DNA from 4 places in the Streptomyces sp. NPDC020780 genome. Region 2 is predicted to be linked to each of the others. Evidence: riboswitches for the same ligand, from Rfam matches in the RefSeq annotation. Region 2 holds a riboswitch; each other region holds the start of a gene.

The links. A riboswitch is a leader RNA that binds a small molecule or an ion and turns the genes downstream of it on or off. The one in region 2 is predicted to bind cyclic di-AMP.
Positions count from the first base shown of each region.
Region 1: it holds a riboswitch for cyclic di-AMP, as region 2 does, so the genes downstream of both, ACH4VO_RS12385 (M23 family metallopeptidase) here and ACH4VO_RS25250 (LysM peptidoglycan-binding domain-containing M23 family metallopeptidase) in region 2, are expected to answer to the same signal.
Region 3: it holds a riboswitch for cyclic di-AMP, as region 2 does, so the genes downstream of both, ACH4VO_RS29565 (M23 family metallopeptidase) here and ACH4VO_RS25250 (LysM peptidoglycan-binding domain-containing M23 family metallopeptidase) in region 2, are expected to answer to the same signal.
Region 4: it holds a riboswitch for cyclic di-AMP, as region 2 does, so the genes downstream of both, ACH4VO_RS20625 (transglycosylase family protein) here and ACH4VO_RS25250 (LysM peptidoglycan-binding domain-containing M23 family metallopeptidase) in region 2, are expected to answer to the same signal.

Region 1 covers NZ_JBIRTB010000005.1:383,720-386,918, forward strand. Annotated here, with positions in the region: gene ACH4VO_RS12380 (GntR family transcriptional regulator) at 1-502, opposite strand, end outside; gene ACH4VO_RS12385 (M23 family metallopeptidase) at 774-1,547, opposite strand; cyclic di-AMP (ydaO/yuaA leader) riboswitch at 1,561-1,728, opposite strand; gene ACH4VO_RS12390 (pitrilysin family protein) at 1,921-3,199, opposite strand, start outside.
Region 2 covers NZ_JBIRTB010000014.1:92,030-95,228, forward strand. Annotated here, with positions in the region: gene ACH4VO_RS25245 (SGNH/GDSL hydrolase family protein) at 1-768, opposite strand, end outside; gene ACH4VO_RS25250 (LysM peptidoglycan-binding domain-containing M23 family metallopeptidase) at 950-1,873, opposite strand; cyclic di-AMP (ydaO/yuaA leader) riboswitch at 1,876-2,034, opposite strand; gene ACH4VO_RS25255 (tyrosine-protein phosphatase) at 2,460-3,199, shown strand, end outside.
Region 3 covers NZ_JBIRTB010000021.1:17,778-20,976, forward strand. Annotated here, with positions in the region: gene ACH4VO_RS29560 (PrsW family intramembrane metalloprotease) at 1-480, shown strand, start outside; gene ACH4VO_RS29565 (M23 family metallopeptidase) at 771-1,811, opposite strand; cyclic di-AMP (ydaO/yuaA leader) riboswitch at 1,823-1,975, opposite strand; gene ACH4VO_RS29570 (PP2C family protein-serine/threonine phosphatase) at 2,209-3,199, opposite strand, start outside.
Region 4 covers NZ_JBIRTB010000010.1:86,445-89,643, forward strand. Annotated here, with positions in the region: gene eno (phosphopyruvate hydratase) at 1-232, opposite strand, end outside; gene ACH4VO_RS20625 (transglycosylase family protein) at 563-1,261, opposite strand; cyclic di-AMP (ydaO/yuaA leader) riboswitch at 1,262-1,431, opposite strand; gene ACH4VO_RS20630 (transglycosylase family protein) at 1,722-2,765, opposite strand; gene ACH4VO_RS20635 (cytochrome P450) at 2,871-3,199, opposite strand, start outside.

The sequences.
Region 1 (3,199 bases), on a different contig from region 2:
CGGCGGGCCGGACCGGCTGCTCGACGGTGTACATCCAGGCGATCTTGTGGCGGAGCTGGGTGAGCAGCGCGATCAGCGCGGGGCTGCCGGACGCCTGGGCCAGCGTCTCGTGGAACCAGCCGCCCAGCGAGCGCAGATCCTCCCCCTCCCCGCGCCGCACCCGCTCCTGCCCCAGCCTGACCAGCCCGCGGAGCACCTTGAGGTGTGCCTCGCTGCGGCGCTGCGCGGCTCGCGCGGCGCCCAGCGGCTCCAGGAGCATCCGGATCTCCAGCAGGTCGGCTGCCTCCTCTTCCGTGGGCTCGGCCACGCAGGCGCCGGCGTGCCGGCGGGTGACGACGAACCCCTCGGACTCCAGGGTGCGCAGCGCCTCGCGCACCGGGACGCGGGAGACGCCGTAACGACGCGCGAGTACCTCTTCGGTCAGGCGGCTGCCGCGCGCGAAGACACCGGAGACGATGTCGTCACGGACAGCCGTGCATACCGAATGCGCGGGAATACGCATGTCCGAACCTCCGCCTTGATCCCCGCGGAACGCGGCCGATCGACGCCTGTTCTGTGACTCTATTGCAATCCGCCGTAATTCCCGACGGCGGGGTCGAATTCATGGATATCTTCTGGCCACGGACGGCTTCGGCCAGATGCGGATCCGGAAGGGTCTGTGGGGTCCGTGGGGTCCGTGGGGTCGCCGGGGCACGCCGAAGGCCCCGGCGGGCTTGGGGCCTTCGGTGGAGTGGCGCCGCGCCGACCGGGGGCCGTCCCGGGCGCCGGACCTGTCAGACCTGGACGCCGTGGGCGCGGAGGTATGCGACAGGGTCCATGTCCGAGCCGTACTCCGGGCTCGTCCGCGCCTCGAAGTGCAGGTGCGGCCCCGTGGAGTTGCCCGTCGAGCCCGAGAGGCCTATCCGCTCACCCGAGGCGACGCTCTGGCCGACGGAGACGCCGATCGAGGAGAGGTGGCCGTACTGGGTGTACGTGCCGTCCGCCATCCGGAGCACGATGTTGTTGCCGTACGCACCGCCCCAGCCCGCCTCGACGACCGTGCCGGCGCCGACCGCGACCACGGAGGTGCCGGAGGCGGCGCGGAAGTCCACACCGGAGTGGCTGCCGGAGGACCAGAGGGAGCCGCCCGACTTGTAGCCGGTGGTCACGTACGAACCGGCGACCGGGAGGTGGAAGGCGTTGAGCCGGGCGCGCTCCGCGGCGCGGGCGGCGCGTGCCTTCTCCTCGCGCACCTCGGCGGCACGGGCCTCCGCCTTGCGCTTCGCCTCGGCCTTCGCACGGGCCTCCGCCTCGGCCTGCGCCGCCAGGTCGGCCTGGTGCTGCTGGGCCTCGGCCTGGGCCTCGATCTGAGCGGCGAGGGTGGTGTCGATGGCGACGGCCTGGGTCAGTCCGGTGGTGCTGACTGCGGGGGCGTCGGAGTCGGCGGCGAGGGCGGGGGACGCCGTGGCGCCGACGGTGGCCAGGGCCGCGATGCCGACGGCCCGGGCGCCGTGGCGCGACAGGCGGCTCGGGGCACGGTGCTTCCCGGTGGCACGGGTGAACGCCATGGAGGAGTTGATCCTTTCCTTCCTTCTCGCCTACCGGGTTAGCTGACGGGTTCGGAGCAGGAAGGTCTCCTACGGGCCCCTGCGTCCCGCACGGGACGCAGGGGCCCGATTCACCCCAGGGACTGCGTGGGTCCCCGGCTCCCCAGGCTCGCGCCTGACGGGGACTCGGCGATGGCTGCCCGGTGCCGCGGTCGCGGCTGATGTCCGGCGGACAGCCGAGCCGACGCTAGGACGGGCGCCTGTCGTTCACCAAACGAAGACGGGCTTTTGTCACACATCCCACAGGGCATACCGGATGATCATCACTCAAGCCGGACAAAGAGACGGGCCCCGGCGCGGCTTCACTCGCCGGGGCCCGTCCGCTGCCGCTGGGTCAGCCGCTGACGACCGACACCTCGCCGATACCCAGTGCCCTGACGGGCTCCGCGATCTGCGCGGCGTCCCCGACGAGGACGGTGACCAGCCGGTCCACCGGGAAGGCGCTGACCACCGCGGCGGTCGCCTCGACGGTGCCGGTCTCTGCCAGGCGCGCGTACAGCCGGGCCTGGTAGTCGTCCGGAAGGTGCTGCTCCACCTGGTCGGCCAGGGTGCCCGCGACGGAGGCCGCCGTCTCGTACTTCAGCGGGGCCACCCCCACGAGGTTCTGCACCGCGGTCTCCCGCTCGGCGTCGGTGAGCCCTTCGGCCGCCAGGGTCCGCAGGACCGTCCACAGGTCCGCCAGCGCGGGACCGGTGGACTCCGTGTCCACGGAACCACTGATGGCGAGCATCGCCGCGCCGGTCGCCCCCGTGGAGGAGCCGGGCGCCGCCGAGCGCAGGACCTGACCGAAGGCCCGGACCCCGTACGTGTAGCCCTTCTCCTCACGCAGCACGCGGTCCAGCCGCGAGGTGAGGGTGCCGCCCAGGCAGTACGTGCCGAGGACCTGGGCCGGCCACACGCTGTCGTGCCGGTCCGCGCCGATCCGGCCGATCAGCAGCTGCGTCTGAACGGCACCGGGCCGGTCCACGATGACGACGCGGCCGGTGTCGTCCGCGGTGATCGGCGGCACGGGCCGGGCTTGGGCGGTGTTGCCCGACCAGTCGCCGAGCGTGTCGGCCAGGAGCGCGTCCAGGTCCACGCCGGTGAGGTCACCGACGACCACCGCCGTCGCCGTGGACGGGCGGACATGGGCGTCGTAGAAGGCGCGTACGGCCTCGGCGTCGATCCGGCGCACCGTCTCCTCGGTGCCCTGGCGCGGGCGCGACATGCGCGCCGTGGCCGGGAAGAGCTCCTTGGAGAGCTGCTTGGCGGCGCGCCGGGCCGGGTTGGCCTGCTCGTGGGGGATCTCGTCGAGCCGGTTGCCCACCAGGCGCTCGATCTCGCTCCCGGAGAGGGCCGGGGCGCGCAGCGCCTCGGCGACCAGGCCGAGCGCCTTGGCCAGCCGGGAGACCGGGACTTCCAGGGAGACCCGGATGCCGGGGTGGTCGGCGTGCGCGTCGAGCGTGGCACCGCAGCGCTCCAGCTCGGCGGCGAACTCCTCCGCGGAGTGCTTGTCCGTGCCCTCGGACAGGGCCCGCGCCATGATCGTGGCGACCCCGTCCAGGCCGTCGGGCTCGGCGTCCAGCGGCGCGTCCAGGAAGATCTCCACGGCGACGACCTGCTGGCCGGGGCGG
Region 2 (3,199 bases):
GCCGCGCAGCCGCCGCCCGATCCACGGGACGAGGTACTCGCGCGCCCAGTGGATGTCGTCGCGGCGCACCTCGAGCGTGCCGCGCTGCAACTGCGGCGGCCACCCCTGGTCGGGATCGGCCGGCACCTCGATCCCGAGGACCTGGGCGGCCCGAAGCGCGACCCTGGTGTGTCCCTCGGCGGAGAGGTGCAGCCGGTCGGCGTCCCAGGCACGCCTGTCCTGGACGGACCGCAGCGACCACAGGTCCAGGACCGGGCAGTCGTAGCGGTCGGCGATGGACCGGACATGGGCGGTGTACGTGGCGATCTTGCCGCGCAGGTGCCGGAGTACCGGGATACCGCGGGTGTCGAAGCCGGTGGTGACCATGACGGTGCCGACCGCCTGTGTCAGGTCGGCGACCGCGCGCTCGAAGCGTTCGGCCACGTCGTCCGGGTCGGAGCCCGGCCGGATGATGTCGTTGCCTCCCGCGCAGAAGCTGACCAGGTCGGGGGCCAGTTCCTTGGCGCGGGGCACCTGTTCCTCGACGATCTGGTCGAGGAGGCGTCCGCGTACGGCGAGATTGGCGTAGCGGAAATGCCCGTGCGGGTCGTCCACCGGGCCGGCCTCCGGAACCGGGAGCTGGTCGGCGAGGAGCACCGCGAACCGGTCCGCCCAGCCGACGAGCCTCCCGTCTGGGCCGGGGTCTCCGACGCCTTCGGTGAAGCTGTCGCCGATCGCTGCGTACGACCCGATGACGCCTCGTTGTCTGTTTCTCGAATCGTCTGCCACAAGCGCATATCCTGCACCGTAGAATGTGACCTACGCGACCGTAATGAGGGGTTGACGGGTGGTGAGAAAGACCACCTGGTCAGGTTTCGGTAAAGCAGGAATAAGGAAGAGGGCGGTGCGCCGCCGCGCACCGCCCTCTTACTCGGTCCCTCTGCTGAACTGCCGCACCTACGCGGTCGCGTCAGATGGAGACGCCGTGCGAGCGCAGGTAGGCGATGGGGTCGACGTCCGAGCCGTAGCTCGGACCGGTGCGGACCTCGAAGTGCAGGTGCGGGCCGGTGGAGTTGCCGGTGCTGCCGGAGAGGCCGATCTGCTGGCCGCCGGTGACGGTCTGGCCGGCGGAGACGTCCAGCGAGGACAGGTGGCCGTACTGGGAGTACATGCCGTCGCTGTGCTGGATGACGACCTCGTTCCCGTACGAGCCGCTCCACCCGGCCGAGACGACGGTGCCGGGGCCGATGGACCGGACGCTGGTACCGGAGGCCGCCTGGAAGTCGGATCCCGTGTGGTAGCCGCTGGCCCAGCTGGAGCCGGAGGCGTGGTACTGGGTGGTGACGTTGGCGTCGGCCACCGGGGTGGTGTAGCCGGAGCTGTTGCTCGCGGCGGCGGTGGTTTCGGCGGCGTCCGTCACCGCGGCCGCCTTCTCCACGGGGGCGGCAGCCTTCGGCGCCGGCTCCGCCTTGGTGGGTGCCGCCTTGGTGGGTGCGGCCTTCGCGGCGGGAGCGGACGCCTCGGCGCCGAGGGTCAGCTTCATGCCCGGGAAGATCAGGCTCGGGTTGTCGCCGACGACCTCGCGGTTGTCCTTGTACAGCTTCTGCCAGCCACCCTTGATCTTCTGGGCGGACGCGATCTTCGCCAGGTAGTCGCCCGGGACGACGGAGTAGGTCGCGGTGACGCTCTCCTTCTTCGCGGCCGGAGCGGCCGGCGCGGACTGCGCCGCGGCCGCGGCTGCGGGCTTGGTGGCCGGGGCGGCCTGCTCCGCGGCGTGGGCGCCGGTGGCGCCGATCAGCGGAAGGGCGAGTACGGCGCCGCCGGCCCCCGCGGCTATGACGCCTCGGGAGATCGGCCCGGTCTTCGTACGGCGGTGCTTACCCTGTGCGGGCATGGTGCTTTCCTCTCCGGCGCCTGCGAGGTGAGCTGTCGGGTTCGGACTGGAGATGCCCGGCCGCGTCGGACGCGACTTGACCCCGAGCCGTCCGGATCTCCCGGTCGGCGGCTTACCTGGTTCCCCCGCTCCTGCCACACGTGGGTCGGTGCGGATTCCGGGCGGCGGCAGGATTAGGCGTTCCGTCCGGATTGACGGTGACCGTAAGCGAGTGGGGACGGGGTGAACAAGCCACCGGCTCCCGACCGGAATGCGCGCCTCAATTCCGGTACGGAATTCCCGTCACACTCCGTGGATTACGGATCTTGGCTTTCCGCGCGGCGCGGGGAATACCCGTCGGCCTTTCCGCCACACACCGTCACGGATATGATCCCGCTCACCCGGGACCTTCCATCTCCCGCATAAGACCGGCATGTTCGCCTAAATGCACCAATACGGACACAGCCTTCGCACCCCCGGCACACCCGGGTGAGGGCACGCGCATCGGCCGAGGGCACGGCCATGGCCCGGCGCCCCCGTGTCGTATCGTCGCGAGCGTGCCCTTCGCCGGCGAGCGGCGCCGGCACCAGACACTCCAGGAGTCCTTGTGACGCAGCTGCCAGAGGTTCCGCCGGCCGATGCCGAGCTCACCGGTGTCCGCAACTTCCGCGATGTGGGCGGGCTCCCGACCGTCGACGGCCGGAGGGTGCGCCAGGGGCGCCTCTACCGCAGCGGCCACCTGGCGCACGCCACGGAGTCGGACGCCGCGTTCCTGGCCGGCCTGGGCCTGCACACCGTCTTCGACTTCCGTAACGCCGCCGACCACAAGCTCGACGGCCATGACGTGGAGCTGCCGGGCGTCCGGAACGTCAGCATTCCGCTCTCCGACCCGGCGGACGGCGCCGAGTTCTGGCGGCTGGTACGGGACGGCGACATCCGGCAGCTGCGTTCGATCCTCGCCGACGGCAAGGGGACCGCGCGCATGATCGCCTCGTACCGGGCCATCATCACGGACCGCACCGCGGAACACAGCCGCGTGCTGCACGCACTGGCCGAGGACAGTGTTCCGGCGCTCATGCACTGCGCGGCGGGCAAGGACCGGGCCGGCCTGTCGGTCGCGGTCTCGCTCCTCGCCGTCGGCGTCGAGCGGGAAGCCATCGAGGCGGACTACCTCAAGTCCGACGACACGCACCGCCGATACCGGATCCGGCGGAGCGACACGTCGTCGGCGGGGATGTCGCAGGAGGTCCTGGAGCTCTTGAATCCGCTCTTCGGAGCGCGCTCCGAGTACCTCGCCGCCGCCTTTGCCGCGATCGAGGAGAACTGGGGCAGCACGGACCGCTACCT
Region 3 (3,199 bases), on a different contig from region 2:
TACGCGGCGGCGGGCTGGCTCACCCCCGCCGAGCCGCTCGCCCTGGCTTCGATGCGGGCGCGTGGCCTGGCCCGCGACATGGCCAGGCACTGGAACAGCCAGCCGGACCGTGCCCGGGGCAGGGCCGCGGCCCGCGCGGTAGCGGAGTACGAGCTGTTCGCGACCTCGCTGGCGATGCTGCGCCGCAGGGCCCGCCACGACGGAGCGGGCCATGAGTTCGCCGTACGGGAGCAGGAGTTGCTGCACCATCTGTGGCAGCGCCGGGACGTCGCGGGCCCGGCCCTGACGTACGCGGCCCACGCGACGGGCCGGATACGCGCCCACCGGATGCCTCCGCCCGGCCCGTTCCCCCGCCAACTGCCCTACGACCGGCCGTATCCGCAGCAGCTCCCACCGCCGCACCGGCACTACGGCGGCCCCAACCCCTATCTGCACACCGGCGGTCAGCAGCCGGGCGGCCACCACCCGCCGCCCCGGTAGGGCCACCCGGCGCGCACGAGCGGGTTCCCGCGGACGCAGACCCGGCACCCGCAGACCAGGCACCCGCAGACCCGGAACAGCCAGGGGCGGTACCCGCACGGGCGGTCCGACGCAGCGGGCGGGCCCCCGGACGCAGACCCGGCACCCGCCCAGCCGGCACCCCCGGACCCCGGACAACCAGGCGCGGCACCCACGCCGCCCCCTGCCGTACGCAGACCGGCGGCCCTGACGTCGGGGGGTGTGCGTCAGGGCCGCCGGGGTTCGGGTGCGCCGTACGCCGGCGCGGGCGGTCAGATCGACAGGCCCTTGCTGCGCAGCCAGCTCATCGGGTCGATGCCCGAGCCGTCCGCGGTGTGGACCTCGAGGTGGAGGTGCGGGCCCGTCACATTGCCGGTGGCGCCGACGCGTCCGATGGTGTCACCCGTGCTGACCGTCTGACCGGCCGTGACGTCCATCGAGGACTGGTGGCAGTACCAGACCTCCGTACCGTCCTCGAGCTCGAGGACCGTGCGGTAGCCGTACGAGCCGGACCAGCCGGCCGACTTCACCGTTCCGCCGTGGACCGCCTTGACCGGGGTGCCGGTCGGCGCGGCGAAGTCCAGCCCGGTGTGGTAGCCGGAGGACCACATCGATCCGGCCTGGCCGTAGGTCGACGTGATCGTGTACGAGGACGTGGGGATGGCGTAGCTGGCGGCGAGCTTGGCGAGGCGCTCGGCCTCGGCCTTCTTCCTCGCAGCCTCCTCCGCCGCCTTCTTCTCGGCCGCGGCCTGGGCCTCGGCCTTGCTCTGCTGCTTGGCGGCCTGGGCCGCGGCCTCCTCGGCGGCGGCCTTCTCCTGCGCGGCCCTGGCCTCGGCATCGGCTCCGGCCTGCTGCTGCTCGGCCTGCTGGAGGATGCGCGCCCGCAGGGCCTCACCGGCGTCGGTGGTTCCCCCCTCCGCCTCGGCGGCGGTGATGCCGGCCGTGGTCAGCGGGGCGGAGGCGGCGAGGGTCTCGTGGTCCGCTTCGGCCTCGTCGGACATGAAAGCGCCCACGCCGGGAAGGGACGTGGCGTCGGGAAGCTTGTCCGCGATGGAATCGGGAAGAGAGATGGAGACCGGCGGCTTGCTCTGCGCGGTGGCCATGCCGCCCGCGCCGACGGCCGCGATGACACCGACGCCGAGGACGGTGGAGCTACGGGCGAGACCTCGCTGCTTGGCTACGCGGTGCCTGCCGCGCACGGGGCGGATGGATTCCTCGGTGGGATTCCACTCGTCCCAGGTCCTCTCCTCGCCACCGAACGAGTCGGTCCTGAAGGGTGACGGGGCCTCGGGGGCAGGCTGATTGGACGCCACGTGGGCGCACTCCTTTCCTTCCTTCTCGCCTACCGGGTTAGCTGACGGGTTCGGAGCAGGAAGGTCTCCTACGGGTCCCTTCGTCTCTCACGAGACGCAGGTGCCCGATTCACCCCATGTAGGTGGTTCCCCGGTTCCCTTGCGGAATTCGGCGCTCGCGCACGGTGCCGCCTCTGGCGACGACTGGGACAACCGCGCTGCGTTATCGAACGTTAATAGAGACCAGGGCCCGATTCCAAGCCGTTCCAGGTGATCATTCACGCCTACGACCTGCATTTTTATGGGTGAAACGGTCACAAACGGACGAGTTGCATATCCCTTTACCGACCATCAGTTTCTGACGGAGTGTCAAACGTTATGCGTAGCGGCGTCCTTCGATCACGGACAGTCGCAGCGGTCATCCCTCGCCCCTCCCCACGATCTTCACCGTCGTCCGCCGCTCCGGCTGCCCCCGGGCGGGCCGCCCGACCGCCAGGAGCGCCATGTCGTCCGTGGACCGGCCCCCGGTGTGCAGCCGTACGTCGTCGGTGAGGGCGGAGAGCAGCTCGTCGGGTCCGGGGAAGATCCGGCCACGCAGCCGGTCCGCCGGGTCGTAGAAGGCACCGTCCGCGTTCCGGGCCTCGGAGAGGCCGTCCGTGAACACCAGAAGCGTCGCCCCGGGCGGCATGGCCCACTCGTCCGACCGGTCCGGCCACACGTCCAGCCCCATGCCGATCGGCAGGGCGGGAGCACTGGGCGACAACACGTCGAGCGCCCCGTCTCCGTGCAGCAGGATCGGCTCGGGGTGACCGCGGTTGACGATCCGCACCGTGTCCGAACCCGCCGGGATCTCGGCGAGTACGGCGGTGACGAACCCCTCCATGGTGTCGAGCCCGCCACGCCGCGTGCCCTCCCGCGCCAGCGCGCGCTCCAGCCGCTGGGCCACGCCCTCCAGCGACAGCTCCTGCTCGGCCGCCTCCCGGAACGCCCCGATCACCACGGCCACCGCCCCCACGGCCTCCAGCCCCTTGCCGCGTACGTCCCCCACGACCAGCCGGACCCCGTGCGGTGTGTCCGCGACGGCGAACAGGTCACCGCCGACGAACTCGTCCGCCTGGGCCGCCTCGTACCGTGCCGCAACCAGCAGCCCGCCGATGCGGTCGTCCGGCGCCGGGAGCACCGCCCGCATCGCGGTGGCCGCGACGGCGCGGGCCGAGGCCAGCTGCTCGTTGCTGCGCCGTACGACGGCGTTGATGACGAGGGCGAGCCCGGAGACGGTGATCAGGGTGAGCAGGTCGGTGACCGGCACGACCCTGGCGAGCGTGCCGTCGGAGAGCCGGATGGCGAGGACGACGAGGACCGCGGCGACGCCGGTACGGAGCGTGCTGGCCATCGAGAAGAAGGGGGCG
Region 4 (3,199 bases), on a different contig from region 2:
CCGGGCCGATCTGCTCGATCACGGCCAGGACGGCCTTCTCGACCCCCTTGCCGTGGTAGCGGTTGGGGTCGCCGTCGCGAAGCTCGATGGCCTCGAACGCACCGGTGGAGGCGCCGGACGGAACGGCAGCACGACCCGTGCTGCCGTCGTCGAGGCCGACCTCGACCTCGACCGTGGGGTTGCCCCGGGAGTCGAGGATTTCCCTGGCTACGACGACGTCGATGGACGGCACGAGGCATCTCCTTCTGGGATATGACACTGGTTGTGCAGGGTCACTGTGGCCTTGCGACACGAGCCTAACCGGCCCGGCCCGCTCCGTCGGCCGACCGCCCGTCCCCTGGGACGAAAAAGGACCCAAGAGCCTGCATTCCGGGCAAAGGTCCAAGAAATACCGGCCAGTAGCTACAAAGGTTGAACGGTCAGCCGCGAACCCGGCAGCCCTACGAGGCCCCGGACACGCCTCCGGCCCGGCGCGCACGGGGGGGTGTGAGCGCGCCGGGCCGGACAGCACGCAGGGTGCCGCCGGGCACCCCGCGTCCCTGGGAAGGAGGAGGGCCCGGGACTACTTCAGGTGGAGCTGCTGCCCCGGGAAGATGAGGTCGGCGCTCTCGACGATGTCGTCGTTCAGCGTGAACAGCTTGTGCCAGCCGCCCTTGACGTGCTTCGCCTCGGCGATCTTGCTGAGGGTGTCGCCCGCCTTCACCTTGTACTCCCCGTCACCCTTCTTGACCTTGCCGCCCGTCGGGGTGGTGACGGTCTTCGCCGCCTCCGGGGCCTTGCGGGTCTCGCTGCGCGTGGTGGGCTGCTCGGCCTTGCGCTCCGGCGCGGCCTGCGGGGCCGTGTCGCCGTTCTTCGCGGAACCGGTGTCGACACCCGGGTCCACACCGTCGTTCGTCAGGCCGCCGGCACCGGCGCAGGCCCAGGCACCCGGGCCCTGCATGGCGAGAAGCTTCTCGGCGGTGGCTATCTGCTGCGCCTTGGAGGCCAGGTCGGCCCGGGCGGCGTACTGCGTGCCGCCGGCGGCGGCCCAGCTGGACGCCGAGAACTGCAGGCCGCCGTAGTAACCGTTGCCGGTGTTGATCGACCAGTTACCGCCGGACTCGCACTGCGCGACGGCGTCCCACGTGGCGACGGAAGCGGCTGAGGCGCCCGTCGCACCCATCAGGGGGACGGCGACGGCGGCACCGGCCACGCCGACCAGGGTGGCGACACGGACGGCCTTGGACGGGCGGCGGTGCTTGCCCTTGCTGGAAAGCAGCATGGTTCTCCTCACCGACGCCTACGAGGTGAGCTGTCGGGTTCGGGCTGTGAGTCGCCCGGTCGCCCGCTCTCGCGGCCGACTTCACCCCGAGCCGGTCCTCGCCCGTCTCTCGACGGCCGGGCCCGGCACTTACCTGGGTCCCCCGCTCCTGCCTACGGCGCTTTACGCGTCTGTCCCCTTCGTCCGACGGCAGGATTCGGCGTGACGGTCGAAGGTGCCCGCGGTGCGAGCGGTTCCGACCGTAAACACAGGCAAGCCCGACATTCAAAGATGGACATAACGACCAATCAGCCCGTACCACCCCGGGGAGATGGATGATTTCCGCAGGTCGGAGCGGATATGGGCGGACCGGGCGGGCGCGAACCGCCAGTTGAAGCAAAGAGACCCATGTCTCACTTACGCATAAGTGGACATAGGCCTCTGAACTGCCCCCGCTTTCGGGGTGTTTTCCCGTTTTCGATCAGTTGCCGGCAGCGGCTTCCGCGCCGCTCCCCGTACCCGTACCGGCGTCCGCAGGCGCGGAGTCGGAGGCGCCCTGGAGGCTCAGGTCGAGGTTCTGGCCCGGGAGGATCAGGTCGGGGTCGGAACCCAGCTCGTCCTTGTTGGCCTCGTACAGCGCCGTCCAGCCGCCGGGCAGTTCCTGCGCGTCGGCGATCGCCCAGAGGTTGTCGCCCTCGCGGACGGTGTACGAGGCGTCCGTGCCCGCCTCCGCGCCCGTGCGCGCCCCTGCGTCGCCGCGCGAGGCGTGCCGGCCGGACTCGCGGGCGCTCCCGGCGTCCGCCTCGGCGCTCGCCTCCGGGGCAGGCGTACCGCGGTGCTTGCCGCCCTTGGCGCTCTCGCCCCGCGCGGGCCCGGAGCCCTGGGAAGCCTCGGATGCCGCGGGCGAGGGGGTGGCGGAAGGCGAGGACGGGTCGGCCGAGTCGGCGTCGGCCCTGCCGCTCTTGCCCTGCTCGTCCTGCTTGCCGGTCGTGCCGCTCGGCCGGTCCTTCTCGTCCGCGGCGGTGCCGCCCTTCGCGTCCGCCTCGCCGGTACGGTCCGACGCCTCCGGCGAGGGGGCGCCCGAGGGGCTCGCGGAGTCCGACGGCTCGGCGGCCGGATCGCCGCCCGGGTCGACACCCGGCAGGGTGCCGTCCACGGCGAGCCCGGAGATCAGCGCACAACTGGGCCAGGCCTGCGGCCCCTTGGCGTCCAAAACCTTCTCGGCGACCGCGATCTGCTGCGAGCGGCTGGCGAGGTCGGCCCGCGCCGCGTACGCCGTACCACCGAAGGCCGACCAGGTGTCCTGCGAGAACTGGAGACCGCCGTACTGGCCGTTGCCCAGGTCGGCACTCCATGTGCCACCGCTCTCGCACTCGGCGACCCGGTCCCAGGTCGACGCCTCGGCGGCGTGGGCGCCGCCCGCACCGAGCAGCGGGATGGCGATGGCCGATCCCGTCACGCCCGCGGCGACGACGATGGCGGGTGCCTGACGAGGGCGACGGTGTCTGCCGTTCGCGGAGCCCATGGGATTGCCTTCCGTGTGACCGACGTGTGGCTGGTGAGTCGAACGGTGAACCTAGCCGGACTCGAACGTGTGTCACAAGTCGATGCAGCGGAGATCACGCGAACATCACAGACTTGACGGAGGGTCACTCCCGACGGACCGGTGTCCGGGATCGAACTCCACGGGAAGAGTGCGCAGTCCGCGCATGATGAGCCCTCCACGCCACCGTACGTCGGCCGCTTCCGGAGCGAGCCGCAGGTCAGGAAGGCGCCGCAGCAGGGTGGCCAGCGCCGTCCGCCCCTCCAGACGGGCCAGGGGAGCTCCCAGGCAGTAGTGGATGCCGTGCCCGTATCCGAGGTGCTGATTGTCACTCCGCGCGAGGTCCAGGGTGTCCGCATCCCGGAATCGCTCCGGGTCGCGGTCCGCGGCGGCCAGGACCACGAGCACGGGGTCCC